One region of the Sulfitobacter sp. THAF37 genome, then DNA from elsewhere that is predicted to be linked to it. Evidence: riboswitches for the same ligand, from Rfam matches in the RefSeq annotation. Region 1 holds a riboswitch; the other holds the start of a gene.

What was found. Region 1 has a riboswitch for thiamine pyrophosphate ahead of thiC (phosphomethylpyrimidine synthase ThiC). Riboswitches for the same ligand answer to the same signal wherever they lie in the genome.
Region 2: another riboswitch for thiamine pyrophosphate. It lies ahead of FIU94_RS04260 (thiamine ABC transporter substrate binding subunit); the one in region 1 lies ahead of thiC (phosphomethylpyrimidine synthase ThiC).

What each region holds. Positions count from the first base shown of each region.
Region 1 is NZ_CP045377.1:21,325-32,367, reverse strand. Features, by position in the region: gene FIU94_RS20020 (NUDIX hydrolase) at 1-351, shown strand, start outside; gene thiD (bifunctional hydroxymethylpyrimidine kinase/phosphomethylpyrimidine kinase) at 348-1,154, shown strand; gene FIU94_RS20010 (GNAT family N-acetyltransferase) at 1,319-1,771, shown strand; gene thiE (thiamine phosphate synthase) at 1,816-2,388, opposite strand; gene thiM (hydroxyethylthiazole kinase) at 2,451-3,254, opposite strand; gene thiC (phosphomethylpyrimidine synthase ThiC) at 3,251-5,053, opposite strand; TPP riboswitch at 5,153-5,269, opposite strand; gene FIU94_RS19990 (glucose dehydrogenase) at 5,503-5,901, shown strand; gene FIU94_RS19985 (pyrroloquinoline quinone-dependent dehydrogenase) at 5,898-7,973, shown strand; gene FIU94_RS19980 (iron-containing alcohol dehydrogenase) at 8,007-9,158, opposite strand; gene glpK (glycerol kinase GlpK) at 9,161-10,648, opposite strand; gene FIU94_RS19970 (ABC transporter substrate-binding protein) at 10,727-11,043, opposite strand, start outside.
Region 2 is NZ_CP045372.1:842,561-853,603, reverse strand. Features, by position in the region: gene FIU94_RS04305 (response regulator) at 1-244, opposite strand, end outside; gene FIU94_RS04300 (MarR family winged helix-turn-helix transcriptional regulator) at 241-753, opposite strand; gene FIU94_RS04295 (branched-chain amino acid aminotransferase) at 904-1,773, shown strand; gene FIU94_RS04290 (cyclase family protein) at 1,936-2,880, opposite strand; gene FIU94_RS04285 (alkaline phosphatase) at 3,155-4,708, shown strand; gene FIU94_RS04280 (SDR family NAD(P)-dependent oxidoreductase) at 4,756-5,529, opposite strand; gene cobO (cob(I)yrinic acid a,c-diamide adenosyltransferase) at 5,529-6,125, opposite strand; gene FIU94_RS04270 (DMT family transporter) at 6,146-7,081, opposite strand; gene aroC (chorismate synthase) at 7,089-8,420, opposite strand; TPP riboswitch at 8,512-8,612, shown strand; gene FIU94_RS04260 (thiamine ABC transporter substrate binding subunit) at 8,647-9,630, shown strand; gene FIU94_RS04255 (thiamine/thiamine pyrophosphate ABC transporter permease ThiP) at 9,606-11,043, shown strand, end outside.

The DNA.
Region 1 (11,043 bases):
GACGCGGGGAAATGGGGATTTCCGGGCGGCAAGATCGAGCTGGGCGAGACGGTGCATGCCGCCGCCCTGCGGGAGCTGTCCGAGGAAACCGGCATATCCGCCGAACCGCTTCGGGCGTTCGGGACGCTGGATGTCTTCGACCGCGCAGCCGACGGCGGGCTGAACCGGCATTTCGTCCTGATCGCGGTCCTGTGCCGCTGGACGGCAGGACAGCCGGTCGCGGCAGACGATGCGCTGGAGGCCCGCTGGTTCGACCTCGGCACGCTTGAGGAGGGCGGGCTGGCGCTGAGCCGTGATGTCGCAGAGGTCGCGGCGGAGGCAGCCGCGCTGGTGTCGGGCGGTGGATCATGATTGCCAATGTTCTGACCGTTGCGGGCACCGACCCTTCCGGCGGCGCGGGGATACAGGCGGATATCAAGGCCATGTCCGCGCTTGGCGCCTATGCCGGTTCCGCGATCACGGCTGTCGTGGCGCAGAACACGCAAGGTGTGCGGTCCTTCGTGGCGCTGGACCCCGCCTTTGTGGCGGATCAGATGGATGCGGTGCTGGAGGATCTGCGCATCGACGCGGTCAAGATCGGGATGATGGCCAATGCCGCAATTGCCGAGGTGGTGGCGGACCGGTTGCGTCATCACGGGGTGCGCCAGATCGTGCTGGATCCGGTAATGGTGGCCAAGAGCGGCCATGCCCTGCTCGACCCGGAGGCCGTGGCGGCGGTGCGCGCGCTGCTGGTGCCGATGGCGACGGTGATCACACCCAACCTGCCCGAGGCCGCGGTCCTGCTGGGTCGTGAGGATCACTGGACAGCAAATGCCATGCAGGCGGCGTTGCCCGATCTACTGGCGATGGGGCCGGACTGGGTGCTGCTGAAAGGTGGGCATCTGGAGGGCAGCGCCGACAGCACCGACTTTCTGGCGGGACCCGGGGGCGTCACCGCCTTTCCCGCGCCGCGCATCGCCACCACCAACGACCACGGCACGGGCTGCACGCTGTCGTCCGCCATTGCGGCGCTGTTGCCCCGGATGGCCGTCCCGGAAGCTGTCGGAGAGGCCAAGGCCTATCTTCACGGGGCGCTTGCCGCGGCTGACCGGCTGGGCGTGGGCCGGGGGCGCGGCCCGGTGCATCACTTCCACGCGCTCTGGCCGCCGCGCTGAACCGAGGGCGCCCCGTCTTGCCATTCGGCGCAACAATGTCCAACATGCTGGCACCCTCAGAAGGAGATTGATGCACAGAAGCCCAAGCTGAACCGCCCCCTGGGCCTCAACCGGCAGATTCTGCCGACGGCTTTTGTTTGTCATTTCTTTTGAGAGGAGCACAGATGCACACCTCAGACCTCGTGATCCGACCGTTCGACAAAGCGACGGATCTCAAACCCCTGTCGGACGTCTGGTTCGACGCCTCCCTGCGGGCGCACCCCTTTCTAGGGCGGGCGCGCCTGACCGAGCAGCGCAGGCTGATCGAGGACCGATACCTACCCCTGGCAGACACCACGGTGGCCTGCCTTTTCGACCGTCCCGTCGGTTTCATCAGCCTGCTCGACAGCTTCATCGGCGGTCTTTTCGTTGCCCCGGCCCGTCAGGGTCAGGGCATCGGGTGCGCGCTGATCGCGCGGACCAAGTCGCGCAAGGCGGAATTATCGTTGGAGGTCTATACCGCCAACGAGGCCGCGATGCGGTTCTATGCCGCGCAGGGGTTCGGCGAAGTCTCGCGCCGGGGTCACGACGACCAAGGCCTGCCGCATGAGAATGCGCATATGGTCTGGGCCGGTTGACCCGCACGGTCGGGCGGCTTTCGCCGCCCGCCTCTACGCCCTGTTCACGCCGGTTGGCGGTCGATCCTCTGCCTCAGGGTACGCGCGGCGGCTTCGGGGTCGGGCTGGCCGCAGATCGCGGACACCACGGCGACGCCCTGAGCGCCTGCGCTGAAGGCCTGCGCCACATGGTGGGCCTTCAGCCCGCCGATGGCCACGGCGGGCACGGGGCTGGCCGCGACCTGCGCCGCCAACCCGTCAAAGCCCACTGGCGTTTTGTGATCGAGCTTCGACCGCGTGGCAAAGACCGGCCCCGCGCCGATGTAATCGACCAGCGCCGGATTGGCGGCGGCGGCCAGCGCGGGTGTCTCGACCGACAGCCCCAGCAGCATCGCCGCGCCGATCCGCGCGCGCGCCTCGGCCACCGCCATGTCGCCCTGCCCGATGTGCAGCCCGTCAGCCCCGATGGCGACGGCGGTCTCTACATCATCGTTCACGATCAGCACCGCGCCGGTCCCCGCCAGCGCGGTCTTCAGCGCGCGACCCGTCTCGATCATCTGCGCGGTGTCTGCCGTCTTGTCCCGCAGTTGCACCGCTGTCGCCCCGCCCGCCACGGCGGCGCGGGCGGTTTCCACCATGCCGACCCCGGCGCAAAGGCCGGGATCGAGCACGAGGTAGAGCGAGAGGTCAGGACATCGCCTCACGCGGGCACCGCCGCGTCGCGGATGACCACGTCGGCCAACGCCTCCGGCGTGACCGCCGTCAGCGCATCGAGGAACCGTGGCGCAAAGCTGCCCGGCCCCGCGGCGCCCGCATGCGCCTGCGTCCCCGCCACCGCGAAATGGGCCAGCGCGCCCACCGCACCGTCAAAGGGATCTTCGGCCACCGCCGCATAGGCCCCGCAGAGGCAGGTCAGCGAACAGCCAAGCGCGGTGTTCATCGGCATGAAGGGCGAGCCGCCCTCGATCCGCACCGCGCGGTTGCCGTCGGTCACATGGTCCACCGCGCCGGTTACTGCGACCACCGCCCCGCTGGAGCGTGCCAGAAGCCGCGCGCCCTCTTGCGCCGCCTCGACGGCGTCGCGCCCGTCGACCCCCTGGCCCCGGCTGGCCTCGCCCGCCAGCGACAGAATTTCCGAGGCATTGCCCCGGATGATCGTCGGACCCAGCGCCACCAGTTCGGCCGAGATGCGTCGCCGGTAGCCGGTGGCCTGACAGGCGACAGGGTCCAGCACCCAGGGCCGCCCCGCGTTCTGCGCCCCCCGGATCGCGGCGCGCATCCCTTCGACGAAGGGCGCGCTGAGCGTGCCGATGTTGACTGTCAGCGCCCCGGCGATGCCGGCGAATTCCTCGGCCTCTTCGGCGTCGGATACCATCGCGGGCGAGGCCCCGGCGGCGATCATCACGTTGGCGGCGATGTTCATCGCAACGTAGTTGGTGATGCATTGCACCAGCGGCGGTTCGTCCCGCAGGGCCTTCAGCAGGGTTTCGGGTCTCTGGCTCATGTCTTGTCCTCCAGCGGGATATACAGCTTTCCGCCTTCACGGAATTTCTCGGCCATGCGTTCCATGCCGTCCTTCTGCGCCTCGGCGCGGATGTCGTGGGAAATCCGCATGGAGCAGAACTTCGGCCCGCACATCGAACAGAAATGCGCGACCTTGTGGGCCTCTTTCGGCAGGGTCTCGTCATGCATCGACCGGGCGGTTTCGGGGTCGAGCGCGAGGTTGAACTGATCCTCCCAACGGAATTCGAACCGCGCGCGGCTCAGCGCATCGTCGCGGGCCTGCGCCGCCGGATGCCCCTTGGCGAGATCCGCCGCATGGGCCGCGATCTTGTAGGTGATCACACCGGTCTTGACGTCGTCGCGATCCGGCAGCCCGAGGTGCTCCTTGGGCGTCACGTAACACAGCATCGCGGTGCCGAACCAGCCGATCATCGCCGCCCCGATGCCGCTGGTGATGTGGTCATACCCCGGCGCGATGTCCGTGGTGAGCGGCCCGAGCGTGTAGAAGGGCGCCTCACCGCAGGTCGCAAGCTGTTTGTCCATATTGGCCTTGATCTTGTGCATGGGCACATGGCCCGGCCCCTCGATCATCACCTGGCAGTCCTTGGCCCAGGCGATCTGGGTCAGTTCTCCAAGCGTCTCCAGTTCCGCAAACTGGGCCTGATCGTTGGCATCGGCGATGGAGCCGGGGCGCAGCCCGTCACCGAGGCTGAAGGACACGTCATAGGCCCGCGCGATGTCGCAGATCTCGTCGAAATGCTGGTAGAGAAAGCTTTCGCGGTGATGGTGCAGGCACCACTTGGCCATGATCGACCCGCCGCGCGATACGATCCCCGTGACCCGGTTCACCGTCATCGGGATCATGTGCAGCCGGACCCCTGCGTGGATGGTGAAATAATCCACCCCCTGCTCGGCCTGTTCGATCAACGTGTCGCGAAAGACCTCCCAACTCAGGTTCTCGGCCACACCATCGACCTTTTCCAGCGCCTGATACAGCGGCACGGTCCCGATGGGCACCGGGCTGTTGCGGATGATCCAGTCGCGGATGTTGTGGATATTGCGCCCCGTCGACAGGTCCATAACCGTATCCGCGCCCCAGCGCGTGGCCCAGACCATCTTTTCCACCTCTTCCGCCATCGAGGAGGTCACGGCGGAATTGCCGATGTTGGCGTTGATCTTGACGAGGAAATTGCGCCCGATCGCCATCGGCTCGGCCTCGGGGTGGTTGATGTTGGCGGGGATGATCGCCCGGCCCCTGGCGATCTCGTCGCGGACGAATTCCGGGGTGATGATGTCCGGGATCGCCGCGCCGAAGCTTTCGCCGTCCCGCGCCAGCGCCACGGCCTGTGCCTTGCGGCCGAGGTTCTCGCGGATCGCGACGAATTCCATTTCCGGCGTCACGATCCCGGCACGGGCATAGGCGATCTGGGTGACGGCCCGGCCTTCCGTTGCGCGACGGGGCGGATTGCGGACGGGGAATTCCGGCACCAGCCGCGCCCCCTCGGCAAAGCCGTTGTCGGCGGGAGTCGTGTCGCGGCCCGCGTAGGTCTCGGTATCGCCACGGGCCGCGATCCAGCCCTCGCGCAGGCGCGGCAGGCCCCGGTCGAGGACGATCTCGGCCTCCGGGTCGGTATAGGGGCCGGAGCTGTCGTAGACGGTGACGGGCGGCTCGCCCGCCGTGGGGTGCAGGTCGATCTCGCGCATCGGCACGCGGATCTCGGGGTGCCGCTCGCCCGCGTGCCAGACGCGGCGCGAGGCGGGCAGCGGCCCGGTGGTGACGGTTGGGGTCAGGTCTTTCATCGGTCGGAGCCTCCATGGCCATAAGCGTTGGAGACCCAGTTCCGCGTCGAATGGAGGAAACGGCAGCACAAATGTCGAAGACATGTCGGGCCCTGCGCCCATGCAGCCGGTGCACCATCCCTACGCCAGTGTGAACTGGATCAGGTTCGTCGGGTCACTGCGCTGCAAGCGCCAGCAGTATCTCAGCCCCTTGTCGGGACCCCCCGGGTGAGTGGGGCCAGACTGCGCCGGGGACACCGGGTTTGTCAACGGCAGCCGGACGGGAGGCTTGTGCGCCTTGCCTTCCCGCTGCTTCTTTCGGCGGGCCGATGTCGGCCTGAGCGACAATGCGCTGATGCCGGAAGTGGAAAAAACCTGTTCGGCATGGAACGGATGCCGATGAGAGATCGTTCTGCTCACGAGGATAATTGAATCCCCGCCCCAACCTCTTCCATGTCATTGGAGGTTTCATGCCAGACACGACAGCTTTGCCCAATCATCCGGACCGTCACAGGACCGTCTGGGGGGTCAAGATATTAGGTTGGATCAGCATCCTGCTCGGGGCGCTGATCTTTTGCCTGGGGACGTGGCTCATCCTGCTCGGTGGAAGCTGGTATTACGGGTTGGCTGGCCTGGGTCTGTTTGTGACCGGTGTCCTGCTTAACCGGTACATGATGGGGGCGGTCTGGGTCTATCTCGCGGTCTGGATCGGCACCGTGATCTGGGCGTGGTGGGAGGTCGGGACCGACTGGTGGGCGCAGGTGCCGCGCCTCGTGGCACCCACATTGATCCTCATCTTCGTACTGCTGTGCATTCCCGCGCTGTCGCGCCACGCTTCCAAGACATTCACATCGGCAGGTTCCACATGATGCGTCTTATCTCTTCCGCCCTTATCGCCTTGCTGGTCGGCGCGCTTTCGCTGCATGCGCAGCAGGCTCAGTCGCCCGATCCCGCCACGCCACCCGCGACAGTCGAACAGTCGGACCAGCTGCCACCCTCGGGGGCAGCAGACGACGACAGGGCCGCGCGGCCACAGCGGGAGGTCGGCGCGGACTGGCCCTTCTGGGGCGGAGACGCGCAGGCCACGCGGTATTCCCCGCTGAACCAGATCACCCCTGAAAACGTCGCGCAACTGGAAGAAGTCTTTACCTTTCACACCGGCGACCTGCCGGAGGGCACGGCGGAAGGAAAATATTCGCCCGAGGTCACACCGCTGAAGATCGGCGACGATCTGGTGATGTGTTCCGCGATGAACATCCTCATATCGGTCGATGCGGCCACCGGAGAAGAAAACTGGCGTTACGACCCCGGCGTCCCGAACGAGGCGATCCCCTATGGCGCCACCTGCCGGGGCGTGTCGGTCTACACCGATCCCGACGCCGGCGACGACGATCCCTGCGCAACCCGCGTGATCCAGGGGACGCTGGATGCCAAGCTGATCGCGGTGGACCTTGCCACCGGCAGCCCCTGCGAGGGCTTCGGCGAGAATGGCACCGTCGATCTTTGGCAGGGTATCGGCGAACGCGTTCCGGGCTGGTATGCCGTCACCGCCCCCCCGGCCATCGTGCGCGGGGTCATCGTGACCGGGGCGCAGGTCAAGGACGGCCAGGCCGAAGACGCGCCTTCGGGCGTGATCCGGGGCTACGACGCGGTGACAGGCGAACTGGCCTGGGCATGGGACCTTGCCGCGCCGGAGCAGAACCGCAACGGCCCGCCCGAGGGCGAGGTGTATACCCGCGGCACGCCGAACATGTGGACCACGGCTGTCGCCGACGAGGAGCTTGGATATGTCTACCTGCCGATGGGCAATTCCTCGGTCGACTATTACGGCTCCAACCGGTCCGACGCAGAGAGCGAATATGCGTCGTCGCTGGTGGCGCTCGATGCCACCACGGGCGAGCCTGTCTGGCATTTCCAGACCGTGCGGCACGATGTCTGGGATTACGACCTCGGCTCACAGGCGACATTGCTGGACTACGAGGGGACGCCTGCGGTGCTGCTGCCGTCCAAGCAGGGCGACATCTACATCCTTAACCGCGAGACGGGCGCGCCACTGACCCCGGTGGGGGAACTGACCGATCTTCCGAAAGGCGAGGTCGAACCAGACTTCATTTCGGATACGCAACCGGTCAGCGAATGGCACACATTGCGAAAGCCCCGGCTGGAGGAAAAGGACATGTGGGGTTTCACCCCCATCGACCAGCTGTGGTGCCGCATTCAGTACCAGCGGGCCAACTACGATGGCTTTTTCACCCCGCCTTCGACTGAACGACCCTGGATCCAGTATCCGGGCTACAATGGCGGGTCCGACTGGGGGTCGGTCGCGGTGGACACCGATCGCGGGATCATCGTGGCCAATTACAACGATGTGCCCAACTACAACCGGCTTGTGCCGCGGGACGAAGTCACCTCGCAGCCGATCAACGAACAGCAGGCCGGGGGCAAGACCGGCGCGAAAGCGGAAGGCGCCGCCGATCCGCAGGCCGGATCGCCCTATGGCATCAATGTGAATGCGGGCTGGCGCAACGACGTGACCGGCGTGCCCTGCACCCGTCCGCCATATGGCGGGATACGGGCCATCGACCTTGCGACCGGAAAGACCTTGTGGGACCGCCCGCTGGGCACCGCGCGCCGCAACGGACCGTTCGGCATTCCGTCGATGCTGCCCTTCGACATCGGCACGCCGAACAACGGCGGCTCGGTGGTGACGGCGGGTGGTCTGGTGTTCATCGCCGCCGCGACGGATAACCTGTTCCGCGCCATCGACATCGAAACGGGAGAGACCCTGTGGTCCACCGTGCTGCCCGCCGGTGGTCAGGCCAACCCCATCACCTACGAGGTGGACGGGCGCCAGTATGTCATGGTGACGGCCATGGGCCACCATTTCATGGAAACCCCTGTGGGCGACGAGGTGATCGCCTGGGCCCTGCCCAAGCAGTGACCCGCGCCCGCCGTCTGGCGCCGCGCGGCCGACCTAAAAGGCGTCCGACAGGATTGCGACGTAGCCTTCGGCGGGCAGTGGCACAGCGTTCTTGCGGCTTGAGGACGCGGCGCTGCCCTGTGCGGCCAGATCTTCGATGTGACCGAGCGCCAGCCCATGCGCCGACAACCGGGGCAGCCCCCGGTCGTTCATCCACTGCTCGAACCCGGACAGCGGACCCATGCCTGCCGCAGGAGGAAACGCCGCGTCGATTGCCGCGATGCAATACCTGATCCGGTCCCGTACCTCGGGCACCGCGTCGGCGTGTGCAAGGTTCGTCCGAAGGGTCGGCACCAGAAGCCTGCCGCAAAGCGCACCGTGCGGGGCACCCAGTCGCGCCCCGAGGACAGAGGCCAGACCATGCGCCGCGCCCAGCCCGGAGTTTGCCAGCGCGAGGCCGCTGGACAGGCTGGTCCAGCACATGTCCTCCCACGCGGTGGGGTCGTCCGCCGCATCGACGACCCCGCGCAACGCCCGCAGGCCCAGCGGGATCGCCGGGCCGCACAGTGCCGTGGTGAACGGGGTTGCGGCGTTGGAGGTGTAGCTTTCGATGACCTGGGTCACGGCGTCGAGACCGGAGGCGAGCGTGACGGACGCAGGGGCCGATTGCGCAAGCGCAGGATCGACCACGGCGATGTCGGGGATCAGCGCCGCCCCCCGAAGACTGATCTTGGCGCCTTTCGCGGGCACGTCGATCACGGCGTTGGCTGTCACCTCCGCCCCGGTCCCGGCGGTGGTGGGCAGCGCGATCAGGGAGATGTCGCGCCGCGCGGGCAGCGGCGGCAGATCGGCGAAATCCTCTGGCAGGGTCAGGCCGTGTTCGGCCAGTGCCGCCAGCGCCTTGCCCATGTCCAGGACCGCGCCGCCGCCGCATGCGATGACATGGGTCGGCGGGTCGAGCCCAGCCAGCGCCGCATTGACGTCGCCGATCCCCGGCTCGCCCCCGCAGGAGATCACGGTGATGTCATAACCCGCGCGGCGCAGCGTGGCCAGAACCGGTGCCGCCGCCCGACCGCTGCCGCCCTGAACGAACAGGATCCGCGCGGACCCCGGCCCCAGCAGGTCGGGCAGATCCGCCGAACGCCCGGTGCCGAAATGCACCGCCGTCGGGCAGGAAATGGCGAAGTGCCGTGCCGCTGACGTCACCTTCAATAGGCCAGCGTCGCATTGATCGCACGCTTCCAGTTGGCGTACTTGCGGTCCCGGGTCGCCGGGTCCATCGACGGCTCGAACTGCCGGTCCAGCGCCCAACCCTTGGCAAAGGCATCGCGGTCGGGCAGCACGCCCGCTTTCATCCCCGCCAGCCAGGCAACGCCAAGCGCCGTGGTCTCCAGCACCTGCGGACGGTCGACGGGGGCGTCGATGATGTCGGACAGGAACTGCATCGCCCAGTCCGAGGCGCTCATCCCGCCGTCGACACGCAGGACCGGATCGGCCCCCTGCCCGGTCCAGTCGGCGTGCATCGCTTCGAGCAGATCGCGGGTCTGATAGCCCACGCTTTCCAGCGCCGCCTTGGCCAGTTCCTTTGGCCCGGAATTGCGCGACAGGCCAAAGACCGCGCCACGGCAGTCCGGGTTCCAATAGGGCGCGCCGAGACCGGTGAAGGCCGGAACCAGCACAACGTCCTGCGCAGGGTCGGCGGTCTCGGCCATCGGTTGCGTCTCGGAGGCTTCGCGAATGATCTTCAGCCCGTCGCGCAGCCATTGCACGACCGCCCCGGCCACAAAGATCGACCCCTCCAGCGCATAGGTCGGCTTGCCGTCGAGCTGGTAGGCGATGGTGGTCAGCAGCCGGTTTTGCGACCGCACCGGGGTATCGCCGGTGTTCAGCAGGGCGAAACATCCGGTGCCATAGGTGGATTTCAGCATCCCCGGCTCAAAACAGGCCTGACCGATGGTCGCGGCCTGCTGATCGCCCGCGACGCCCAGGATCGGAATGGGCCGCCCGAAAAGGTCGCTGCGCGTCTCGCCAAAGGTGGCGGCGCTGTCACGCACCTCGGGCAGCATGTTCATGGGGATGTCGAACAGGTCGCAGATCGTCTGGCTCCACCGGCCTTTGCGAATGTCATAGAGCATGGTGCGCGCCGCGTTGGTGGCGTCTGTCACATGCGCAGCACCACCGGTCAGCTTCCAGATCAGATAGGTATCGACCGTGCCGAACAGCAGCTCGCCCCTTGCGGCGGCGTCGCGCGCGCCCTCGGCGTTGTCGAGGATCCATTTCAGCTTGGTCGCCGAAAAATAGGGGTCCAGCAGCAGTCCGGTGCGGTCCGCGAACATCTCGGCATGGCCTGCCTCGCGCAGGGTGCGGCAGAAGTCGCCGGTGCGGCGGTCCTGCCAGACGATGGCATTATGCACCGGTTCGCCGGTCCTGCGGTTCCAGACGACAGTGGTTTCACGCTGATTGGTGATGCCGATGGAGACGATATCCTTTGCGTCGATCCCGGCCCGTTCGATGACCTGACGGCAGGTTCCGGCGGTCGACGCCCAGAGGTCGCGGGGGTCATGTTCGACCCAGCCCGATTGCGGAAAGATCTGGGGAAACTCCTCTTGCGCGGTGGCGTGGAGGTTCAGGCCTTCGTCAAACAGGATCGCGCGGGAGGATGTGGTGCCCTGGTCGATGGAAAGAACGTATTTCATATCGTGTCCGGCAGATTGGAAAGTCTTTGAAATGGCATGGGGGGCCTGCGCCCCCCATACAGGTATCATGATGGGGACTTATTCCCAGGACTTGATCAGCTCATCGTAGGAGATGGTCTTGGGCTCTTCGTCCTCGTTTTCCAGCTTCGCCTTGGGCGAGCCTTCCATCGACAGCCACTCCTGCGGGTCCCTTTCCTCGTTCAGCTTCGGTCCGATGTCGCCCTGCACGCCTGCGCGTTCCAGACGCTCCATCACCCGCTCCTGATCCGCGCAAAGGGCATCAAGCGCCTCTTGCGGGGTCTTGGCACCGGACATGGCGTCACCGATGTTCTGCCACCAAAGCTGCGCCAGCTTGGGGTAGTCCGGGACGTTGGTGCCGGTGGGCGACCATGCCA
Region 2 (11,043 bases), on a different replicon from region 1:
GCAGCAGGATCGGCGACTGCATCTTTTCGCGCAGGGACATTGTCAGGCTCAACCCGTCTTCTCCCGGCATCATGACATCCAGCACGATCAGGTCGAATTCCAGACCCGACAGGATACGTCGGGCATGTGCCGCGTCGCGCGCCGCCGTCACCAGAAAGCCGTGCCGCATCAGAAATTTCCTGAGCAGCGTACGGATGCGTTCGTCGTCGTCGACGATCAGCAGATGCGCGTCCATGCCGCTCATCCGCCGGTTTCTCGCAGCCGCGCGTAGCTCGCACGCATTTCAGGGTCCATCATTGCCTCCAACACCCTGCGGAACCCCGCGACAGCCTCCGGTCCCGCCTCTCTGTAGGCCGCGCGCAGCCGGGCGCGCTGGGCGTCGGACAGCTGCCGCTCCAGCGTCTGACCGTCTTCGGTAAGATACAGATGGCGTTCGCGCTTGTCATTTCGTCCTACCCTGCTTTCAACCAGACCATCGGCGATCAGACTGCGCAAGACACGGTTGAGTGACTGTTTTGTAACTCCGAGAATGTTGAGCAGGTTGTTCACCGTGGTGCCGGGGGCCCGGTTGATGAAGTGGATCGCCCTGTGGTGGGCGCGGCCGTAGGCCAGGTCCATCAGAATGCGGTCGGGGTCTGCGGTGAAGCCGCGGTAGGCAAAGAACATCGCCTCACTGCCTTGCCGCAGCTGTTCGTCCGTCAGAAACAGAAGGTTCTCGCCGCCGCTACCTGCTGGGGCGCGTCCGTCCGCCATGTTACACCTCTTGCCTTTGGGCGACGACATTACGTCAGCGTTGTTGACACTCCAAGAGTGAAACGGTAGGGAATCGCAACTTTTGCGACAGAATGTGTCCGATACTGACACTGTTTGCGCAACATTTCTCAATCGTGGAGTGAAGATATGGTGGTAGGTGCCTATGATGACCGGGACGGTCACATCTGGATGGATGGCAAGATGGTCGACTGGCGCGAGGCCAATGTCCATGTGCTGACCCATGCCATGCATTACGCCTCTTCCGTGTTCGAAGGTGAACGCGCCTATGGCGGCAAGATTTTCAAGAGCCGCGAACATTCGGAGCGGCTGATCCGCTCTGCCCGGATGATCGACTTTGAAATTCCCTATTCGGTGGACGAAATAGAGGCAGCGAAGGCCGAGGTTCTGAAGGCCTCCGGCCTTGAAGATGCCTATGTCCGGGCAGTGGCCTGGCGGGGTGTGGGTGAGGATATGGGCGTGGCATCGGCTCGCAATCCCGTGCGTCTGGCAATCGCCGCATGGGCCTGGGGTGCCTACTACGGCGATGCCAAGATGAATGGCGCAAAGCTCGATATCTCCAAGTGGAAGCGCCCCAGCCCCGAGACGATCCCCGTTCATGCCAAGGCGGCGGGCCTCTACATGATCTGCACCATGTCGAAACATGCGGCAGAGGCGAAGGGTTGCTCGGACGCGCTGTTCATGGATTACCGCGGCTACGTGGCCGAGGCGACGGGCGCCAACATCTTCTTCGTCAAGGACGGAGAGGTCCACACGCCCGACGCCGACTGCTTTCTCAACGGCATCACCCGACAGACGGTGATCGGCATGCTGAAGGACAAGGGCATCACAGTGCACGAACGCCACATCATGCCGGAGGAGCTGGAAGGATTCGAGCAGTGCTGGCTGACCGGCACCGCCGCCGAAGTGACCCCGGTAGGACAGATCGGCGACTATACGTTCGAGGTCGGGGCAATGACCCGCGACATCGCGGACAGCTACGAAAAGCTTGTCCGGAGCTGACAGCCGCCCGAGTCTGTGGGGGAGGCTGGCGCCTGCCAGACGGATCAACGCTGAACTGGCCGAGAGCAACGATTTTTGGCCGGTATCTTCTTGAAAGCGGCGCAGTCGTAATCCAGGACGAAAAGCCGCGCCCGTGTTGGCCGGGCGCGGCAGTCTTAGCGTTCAGTAGAGGGCAACTGGGTTGATCATTGCCTGGACCGTTCCCTTGATCCGGGGCTGGCCGAGGACAAACATGAACTCGTTCACCCCGTCGCGTAGCAAGGGGCCGACGTTCATGGTCTCAAGAATGTAGATCCCGTTGTCCTTCAGCAGGGTGACATGGCCATAGAACACCTTGTCCCCTTCAGCGGGCGGGATGGCATCCAGCCCCCAGGTATCAGCGCCCACCGCCAGCGGGTTGAGCGAGGCGAGATAGACCGCGCCCTCGTTTGTCAGGCCGGGTTCCGCGCTGCCCCATTGCATCGGGTCGCTTTCCAGCATCCCTTCGGTCCAGCCGGTGTGAAACAGGATGATGTCGCCCTCACCCATGGTGATGCCTTGCGCCTCGGCGGCAGCCTTTATCTCTTCCGATCCGAAGTGTTCCCCGGCGGCCATAACCTCTTTGCCGGCATGTTTGGCCATGTCGAGGATCACGGCCCGTCCGACCAGTGGCGGCACGTCATGGGTGCCCAGCTTGGTCAGGCCGGTGATGGCGGAAATCTCCTTTTCGTCGAGGCAGTTGTAGTAATGCCCGCCTTCGCCCAGATGCCCCAGCCCATCCAGCTGCGAACCGATGCCGATCCAGGTTTGGAGTATATCGTCGTTGTAATTGCCCTCGTAGCCGAAGCTGGACAATTTCTGCCCGCCCTGCTGGTTCGGTTGCACCACCTGCAGGTTCAGCGACCGGGGCGGAAAGGCGGGTGTGTCCGGTCCGATGGTGATGCCCAGCGGCATGGATTTACCCTGTTTGATCAGCTTGGCAGCCTCCAGCGTGCGTTCGGGCGTCACCAGGTTGGCGGAACCGATCGTGTCATCCGCACCCCATTTCGAAGGCGCGCAATCCTGCGCGAAGCTGGCATTTGCCGCCAGTACCAGCGCGGCCAGTGTGGCGGTCATCAATCTTGTCATGGTTTTCCTCCCTAGAATTGCGGGCCGCGGGCGAGATTCGGTCGGGCCCTGAGCAAAGGTTACACGAAAACTTCCCGGTCACGGGAATCCCCGGTGGATTGGTCCGGGCTGAACCGGGCAGGGGCCGGGTAATTACCCACGGGGAACCCGGTGAGACGGGATGTGTCGGATGCTGTCATGAAAGCTTGAAAGACTTGTCATGAAACTGTCGGCAGGCCGTTACGCGGCTGCGGTTTGTGTGGCGCAGAATTCATCCAGACAGGGAAACCCATCCATGACCAGACTTCTGCGCCCGACCCGCCGCTCCATGCTGGCGGGGTCCGCCGCCTTTGCCGCAACGCTGGCGATGCCGGCCATCAGCCGTGCGTCCTCCCGGCCCGTGTTCACCCACGGTGTCCAGTCCGGGGATGTGGATACGAACTCCGGCATGATCTGGACCCGGACCGACCGCCCATCGCGTGTCATGGTCGAAGTGTCGACCACGGAGAGCTTTGCAAATGCACGGCAGCTGCCCAGCATGGACGCGGTGCCGGGCCATGACATGGCGGTCAAGCGCCTGCTGCAGGACCTGCCGAGCGATCAGGACATCTTTTACCGGTTCACCGCCGCCGATCTGACCGACCTCAACGTGACCTCCGAACCCTTGGTGGGCCGGTTCCGCACCGCCCCCACGGCGCGCCGCGATGTGCGATTTGCCTGGTCCGGCGACACGGCCGGTCAGGGCTGGGGCATCGACGCGGATGGCATGCGGACCTATGCCACGATGGCCCGCCATACGCCTGATTTCTTCCTGCACTCGGGCGACACGATCTATGCCGATGGCCCGATGCAGGATGAGGTCGAATTGCCCGACGGCGGTGTGTGGAAGAACGTTGTCCTGCCCGATGAAAAGCGCAAGGTCGCCGAAACGCTGGACGAATATCGCGGCCAGTGGAAATACAACATGCTGGACGAACATGTGCGGGCGTTGAATGCGCAGGTGCCGACGTTCATGCAGTGGGACGACCACGAGGTCGTCAACAACTGGTCCGCCTCCAAGGACCTGAGCGGCGATGACCGTTACACCGAAAAATCCGTGCATGTCCTGGCGGCCCGCGCCGCTCAGGCGTTCCACGAGATGACACCGCTGCGGATCACGCCCGCAGAGCCGAACCGCGTCTACCGCAAGATCAACTATGGTCCGATGCTGGACGTTTTCTTTCTGGATCTGCGCAGCTACCGAGGCCCGAATGGTGCATCTCAGGAAAGCGAGATCAACGCGGACAGCACGATCCTGGGGTCCGAACAGATGGCATGGCTCAAGCGGGAGCTGACAAACTCCACGGCGACGTGGAAAGTGATCGCCTCCGACATGCCGATTGGTCTGGTAGTGCCGGATGGCGACAAGATCGAAGGCGTGGCCAACAAGAACGACGGCGCCCCCGGCGGTCGAGAGCTTGAAATCGCGGAATTGCTGCGGTTCATCAAGAACGCGCGGGTGCAGAACACCGTCTGGTTCACCGCAGATGTGCATTACACGGCGGCACATTATTACAACCCCGACAAAGCGCAGTTCCAGGACTTTGAACCGTTCTGGGAATTCGTGTCAGGGCCGCTGCACGCGGGCACCTTCGGGCCGAACGCGCTGGACGCGACATTTGGCCCGGAGCTGAAGTTCGTCAAGGCGCCCGCTGAGGGTCAGGTGAACCTGCCGCCGAGCGCCGGATTGCAGTTCTTTGGCCTTGTCGACATCGACGCGCAGACGCAGCAGATGACGGTGCGGCTGATGGACCGGGCAGATACCGAACTTTACTCGGTCACGCTGGACCCCAAGGGCGCGTCGATCTGAATCACGCCGTTCGAGGTATCACGTAGGGCGGGCCGAACAGGTCCGCCCTATTTGCGCAGCGCGGACAGGCCGACGCCCGTGCTTTCAAAACCGCCGTCAGAAGCGATGACCTGCCCGGTGACATAGCTGGCCTTCTCCGCGCAGAGGAATACGATGACTTCGGCGATCTCGCGCTCCGTGCCGTAGCGGTTCAGCGGTATCGCGTCATGGTAGGCGTCGATGATGTCCTGGGTATGCACGGCCATCGCCAGTTTGGTCCGCACCGGGCCGGGGCAGACGCAGTTGGCGCGGATGCCGTATTCACCCAGTTCCGCCGCCTGTTGCCTGGTCAGCTGGATAACCGCAGCCTTGGAGGTGCCATAGGCGACCCGAAGAGTAGAGGCACGCAACCCGGAGATGGAGGCGATGTTGACCAGGGCGCCCTTTGTCTCCTTCAGCGCCGGTGTGACCGCCTGCGACATCAGGAATACGCCATCGAGGTTGGTGTCCATCACCCGGCGCCACCGGCCGAAATCTGTCTGTTCGATCGGGCCGAAATCGGCGACGCCCGCGTTGTTCACCAGCGCGTCGATCCGCCCGAAGTGCAAGAGCACATCCGCGACGGTCTGGTCCACTGCCCCCGGGTCCGACACATCGCAGACATAGGCGCTGGCCGCCTGACCAAGGTCGGCGGTTGCCTTTTGCAATTCCTCCGCGTCGCGGTCCAGTGCCGCGACCAGCCAGCCCTCTTCGATAAAGAGCCTTGCGGTGGCCAGCCCGATGCCACGCGCAGCGCCAGTGACGAGCGCAACTTTCGCGGTCTTGCCGTCTTGGGTCGTCATCAGAAATCAACGCCCTTCTGCGCCTTGATCCCGGCCTTGAAGGGGTGTTTCACCTCGGTCATTTCAGTGACCAGGTCGGCATAGTCGCAGAGTTCCGGTTTCGCATCGCGGCCGGTCAGGATCACGCCGGTACGCTTGTCGCGGGCCTCCAGCCCTTCGATGACCTGATCGACAGACAGGTATTCATACCGCATGGCGATGTTGATCTCGTCCAGCACGACCAGATCATAGTCGCCGCTTTCCATCATCTCGCGGGCCTTGGCAAAGGCGGCCTGGGCGGCGGCGATATCGCGTTCCTTGTCCTGGGTGTCCCAGGTGAAACCTTCGCCCATGGTGTGCCAATCCACGCCGCCGAGCCGGTCAAAAAACAGCCGCTCGCCGGTCTTCCACTTGCCCTTGATGAACTGGACGACGCCAACACGTTGCTTCCAGCCGAGGGCACGTACCACGACGCCGAAGGCGGAGGATGACTTGCCCTTGCCTGCGCCGGTGTGGACCAGCACCAGCCCAGCCTCGGGGTCCTGCAGTTCGGCCACCTTCTTGCGCTGCTCGGTCTGACGCTCTTGCATCTTTTCCTTGTGGGACTGATCGGTCATGGCACTCTCCTATTCGAGGGTCAGGATTTCGGGTCGGATACGGCCCGTACTTTGCTGCGGTCCATGCCCAGCTGGTGCTCGCGCCAGATAACGAGAACGCCCGCGCAGATCACCAGCGCGGCCCCCGCCAGCATCATGATCGTGGGCAGTTCGCCGAAGATCACGTAGCCGAGGATGATCGCAAACAGCATTGAGGTATAATCGTAGGGGGCCAGCATCGACACGGAGCCGAACCGGTAGGACGACGTGACGAGAATTTGTGCGACCCCGCCGACCAGCCCGGCAGAGACCAGCAGCAGCGCGGTCTGGCCGGTGGGGACGACCCAGCCGAACGGCAGGGTGAGCAGTGACAGCACCGAAGCGGTGGCGGAGAAATAAAAGACGATGGCGGCGGTGTGTTCGTTCTGCACCAATTGACGCAGGTGTACCTGGACCAGGCTGCGCATCATGGTTGCGCCGAGGATCAGCATGGCGCCGACGGTGGCCATGTGGTCAAGCTGTGAACTGCCGAAGCGGGGCCAAAGGATGATCAGCACCCCGAACAGCCCGACCGCCACCGCGCTGATTCGTAGCAGCCGGATGCGTTCGCCCAGCATCACCGCGGCCAGCAATACGGTGAAGATCGGGGTGGCGAACCCGATGGCCGTGACTTCGGGCAGGGGCAGCAGGCCCAGACCGGCAAAGGTCAGGCCCATCGCGGTGGTTCCGAACAGCCCGCGCCAGACGTGTCCCATCGGGTTCTTTGCCTTGAGCCCGATTTTCAACTGTCCACGGTGAGCGAGCCAGATCAGGATGATCGGGATGGCAAAGAGGGATCGGAAGAAGACCTGTTCGCCCGGCGGAATCTCGTCCGAAGTGGATTTGATGATCGCCGACATGCAGGTGAACAGGAAAATCGCCGTGATCTTGAGAGCAACGCCGAGCGCGGGTCTTGCTGAGAAATCCTCGACCTTCATGGATGGCTCATGCGCCCGGGCCGATGATGCCGCGATTCTCGCCCACCTGTCCCCGGTGCAGCAGCATGTGGTCAAGCAGCACGCAGGCCATCATCGCCTCGCCCACCGGGACCGCGCGGATGCCGACGCAGGGGTCGTGGCGGCCCTTGGTGATGATCTCGGTTTCCTCGCCGGTTTTGGTGATCGTCCTGCGCGTGGTAAGGATGCTCGAGGTCGGCTTGACCGCGAAGCGCACCACGATGTCCTGACCCGTGCTGATCCCGCCGAGAATGCCGCCCGCGTGGTTGGAAGAGTATTTCGGCCCCGCCCGTTTCACGACCGGCAGGCCGCCATTTGCAATCATGCGCTTGTTCAGCGCCTTGCGCACGACCTGAAGCGTCATGCCGCCCTTGGTCTCGGTGAAATGGAACAGATCCTTCACCTTGAACCAGCGTTCCTTGTCGTTCTCGTTCTGAGGACGGATGATATATGCTCCGGTGGAGTCCAGTCTGGCACCTTTGAAAAAGACCTCGACGATGTCCTCGGACGCGGTGGGAGCGAATATTTCATCCGCGTTCAGCTCGCCGGTCAGCATCGCCGCCGACATGCCTTCACCGATCTCCACGCCTTTCACCGCGTTGATGCTCATCATCGCGGCGGCCAGATCGGTGTCCAGCTTGCCGTAGACCGGGGCGCCAAGACCGGCGGGCACGCCGCGGGCGACAACTTCGATGATGGCGCCCACGCTGCTGCCGGATTTGCGCAGCCCGTCAAGGTAGTCGGCCCAATCGGTCGCGGCTTTGGCATCGGGTACCCAGAACGGGTTCTGTTCGATCTGGTCCCAGTCAAAGGCATCGCGGTCGATCTTGTGCGGGCCCATCTGCACCATGTAGCCGGTGATCTGCACATCGGGCGCCATTGCCCTGATCGCCTCGCGGGCCAGTCCACCTGCCGCCACCCGAGCTGCGGTTTCACGGGCCGAGGACCGCCCGCCACCGCGATAGTCGCGCACACCGTATTTCTGGAAATAGGTGATGTCGGCGTGGCCGGGGCGGAACTTGTCCTTGATGTCTCCGTAGTCCTTTGACCGCTGGTCGGTGTTCTCGATCATCAGCTGAACCGGTGTTCCGGTCGTCACCCCTTCGAACACACCCGACAGGATGCGGACCTCGTCCGCCTCGCGCCGTTGCGTCGTGTATTTGTTCTGCCCCGGTTTGCGGCGGTCCAGCCAGTGCTGGATCATTTCGGCATCCACCGGGACGCCGGGGGGGCAACCATCGACCGTGGCACCCAGGGCGGGTCCGTGGCTTTCGCCCCATGTGGTCACACGGAAAAGGTGGCCAAAGCTGTTGATCGACATTGCGAAGCTCCTTTGATGACCCTGTTACCGGGGCCGTTGGGGGGCCTCAAGCGGTTTCGCCTTGCAAGTCCGCAACCGGCGGCCTAGCTCTTGTCATACCTCGGGGGGCTGAAAAGCTGAGATGTACGTGAGTGCGGACCCGTTGAACCTGAACCGGTTAACACCGGCGGAGGGAAGGTATGGACATCCATCCAACGCTTTCTGACGCCGCATATTGGAGGATGCCATGAGACATCTCACTTTTGCTGCTGCAATGACACTCGCCGCGGGCGCAGCGCAGGCCCAGACGCCTGTGCTGACGGTCTATGCGGGGGATTACTTCACATCCGAATGGGGCCCCGGCCCGACGATCGAGACCGAGTTCGAGAAGGTTTGCGATTGCGATCTGCAATTCTCGACCGGCGATCTGATGCCGCGCCTGCTGCTCGAAGGCGAGCGGACCAAGGCGGACGTGGTGATCGGTCTGACGTCCGATGTCACGGCAAAGGCGCGGTCGACCGGGCTTTTCGCGCCGCATGGACAAGACAATTCCGACCTGACCCTGCCCATTGAGTGGACGGATGACGTCTTTCTGCCGTTCAACTACGGGCATACCGCCTTTGTGTTTGATGACACCCGGATGGAGAATCCGCCCGCGACATTCGACGATCTGCTGAACATGTCCGACGACGTGAAGATTGTGATCCAGGATCCACGCACGTCGATTTCCGGTCTCGCGCTGGTGCTGTGGGTCGAGGCCGTCTATGGCGACAAGGCGCAAGAGGCCTGGAGCAAGCTGGCCCCGAAAATCCTGACGGTCACGAAGGACTGGTCGACGTCCTACGGCATGTTCACCGATGGCGAAGCGGACATGGTGCTCAGCTACACCACCTCGCCCGCCTATCACATGTTCGCCGAAGACGATTTCACCAAGCACGCGGCGCTGTTCCCCGAGGGTCACTATTTCATGGTCGAAACCGTGGCCAAGGTGGCGCAAACCGATGTGCCCGAGCTGGCGGACCAGTTCATGTCCTTCGTCATGTCGGACACGTTCCAGACGCAGATTCCGACCGCGAACTGGTCGCTGCCTTCGGCCCTGCCGCAGGAACAATGGCCCGAAGGCTGGGCCGAACTGGACCTGCCCGAGAAGGTGCTGTTTTACGACGAGGCTGAAGCCGCCGCCGTGCAGGAGAAGGCGATCGAGGCATGGCGCAGCGCGCTGACCCAGTAACGCGCAACGCGGGCATCACCGCTGCCGCCGTGACGGTTGCGGTGGTGCTGGCCGCAGGCATCGGAATACTCTCGCGTGCCGAACCGGGCGGCTTTGGCCCCGGCGATCTGGCGGCGATCCGTTTTACCGTGGTGCAGGCGCTGCTTTCGGCTGCCTTTTCCGTGTTGCTTGCGATACCGCTGGCCCGCGCCCTGGCGCGGCGGAGGTTCTTCGGGCACGGGGTGCTGGTGATGCTGTTGGGGGTGCCGTTTATTCTGCCTGTCATCGTTGCGGTGATCGGGCTGCTGGCGGTTTTCGGCCGCAACGGGCTGCTCAACACCGGCCTTGTGGCCCTTGGACTGCCGGAGCTGTCGGTCTATGGGCTGCACGGTGTCGTGTTGGCCCATGTTTTCTTTAACTTGCCGCTGGCCACGCGGCTTCTGTTGCAGGGCTGGCAAGCGGTGCCGGCGGAACGCTTCCGGCTGGTCGCGCAACTGAACCTTAGCCCACGTGCGGTGGCGCGAACACTGGAATGGCCGCTGCTGCGCCAGATCGGGCCCGGAGCCTTCGCCCTGATCTTTGTCATCTGCCTGACCAGTTTCGCCGTGGCGCTGACGCTGGGCGGGGGGCCGCGCGCCACGACCGTTGAACTCGCCATCTATCAGACCTTTCGCTATGACTTTGATCTGACCCGCGCAGCCCTGCTGTCGCTGGTGCAACTGGCCGTCGCGGGAACCGCGGCTCTGGCGGCACTGTGGTTCGTGCCTTCTGTGGGCATCGGCGGCGGTCTCGACCGGGTGCCGATGCGTTGGGATGCCCGCAGCGGGCTGCAACGCTGGTCCGATATCGCGCTGATCCTGCTGGGCGCGGCCTTTCTGCTGGTGCCGCTGGGGGCTGTCGTGCTGCGCGGTCTCTTGGGGGTGCCGCTGATGCCCGCATCGGTCTGGCAGGCGGCGGGCGTGTCGCTGGGTGTCGCGGGTCTGAGCATCGTGGTCCTGTTGCTGCTGGCGCTGCCGATGGCCGGGTGGATCGCCGGGCGCGCGACCGGGGGTGTTGAGGCAATAGGCCTTTTTGGTCTCTCCGCCTCGCCACTGATGATCGGGACGGGATGGTTCATCCTGCTGAATCCGGTGGTAGACCCCGCCGTGCTGGCGTTGCCGGTGACCGCGCTGGTCAATGCGCTGATGGCGTTGCCGTTCGCCCTGCGGATCATGGTGCCCCGCCTGCGGGATACGCTGCGTGAATATGGGCGGCTGGCCACGGCGCTGAAGATGCGGGGATGGTCATTGTGGCGCTGGGTGATTTTGCCGCGTCTACGGCCACAGATCGGCTTTGCGGCCGGGTTGACAGGGGCGTTGTCCATCGGCGACCTCGGCGTGATCGCGCTGTTCGCCGATCCCGACCGCGCGACGCTGCCGTTGCAGATGTACCGGC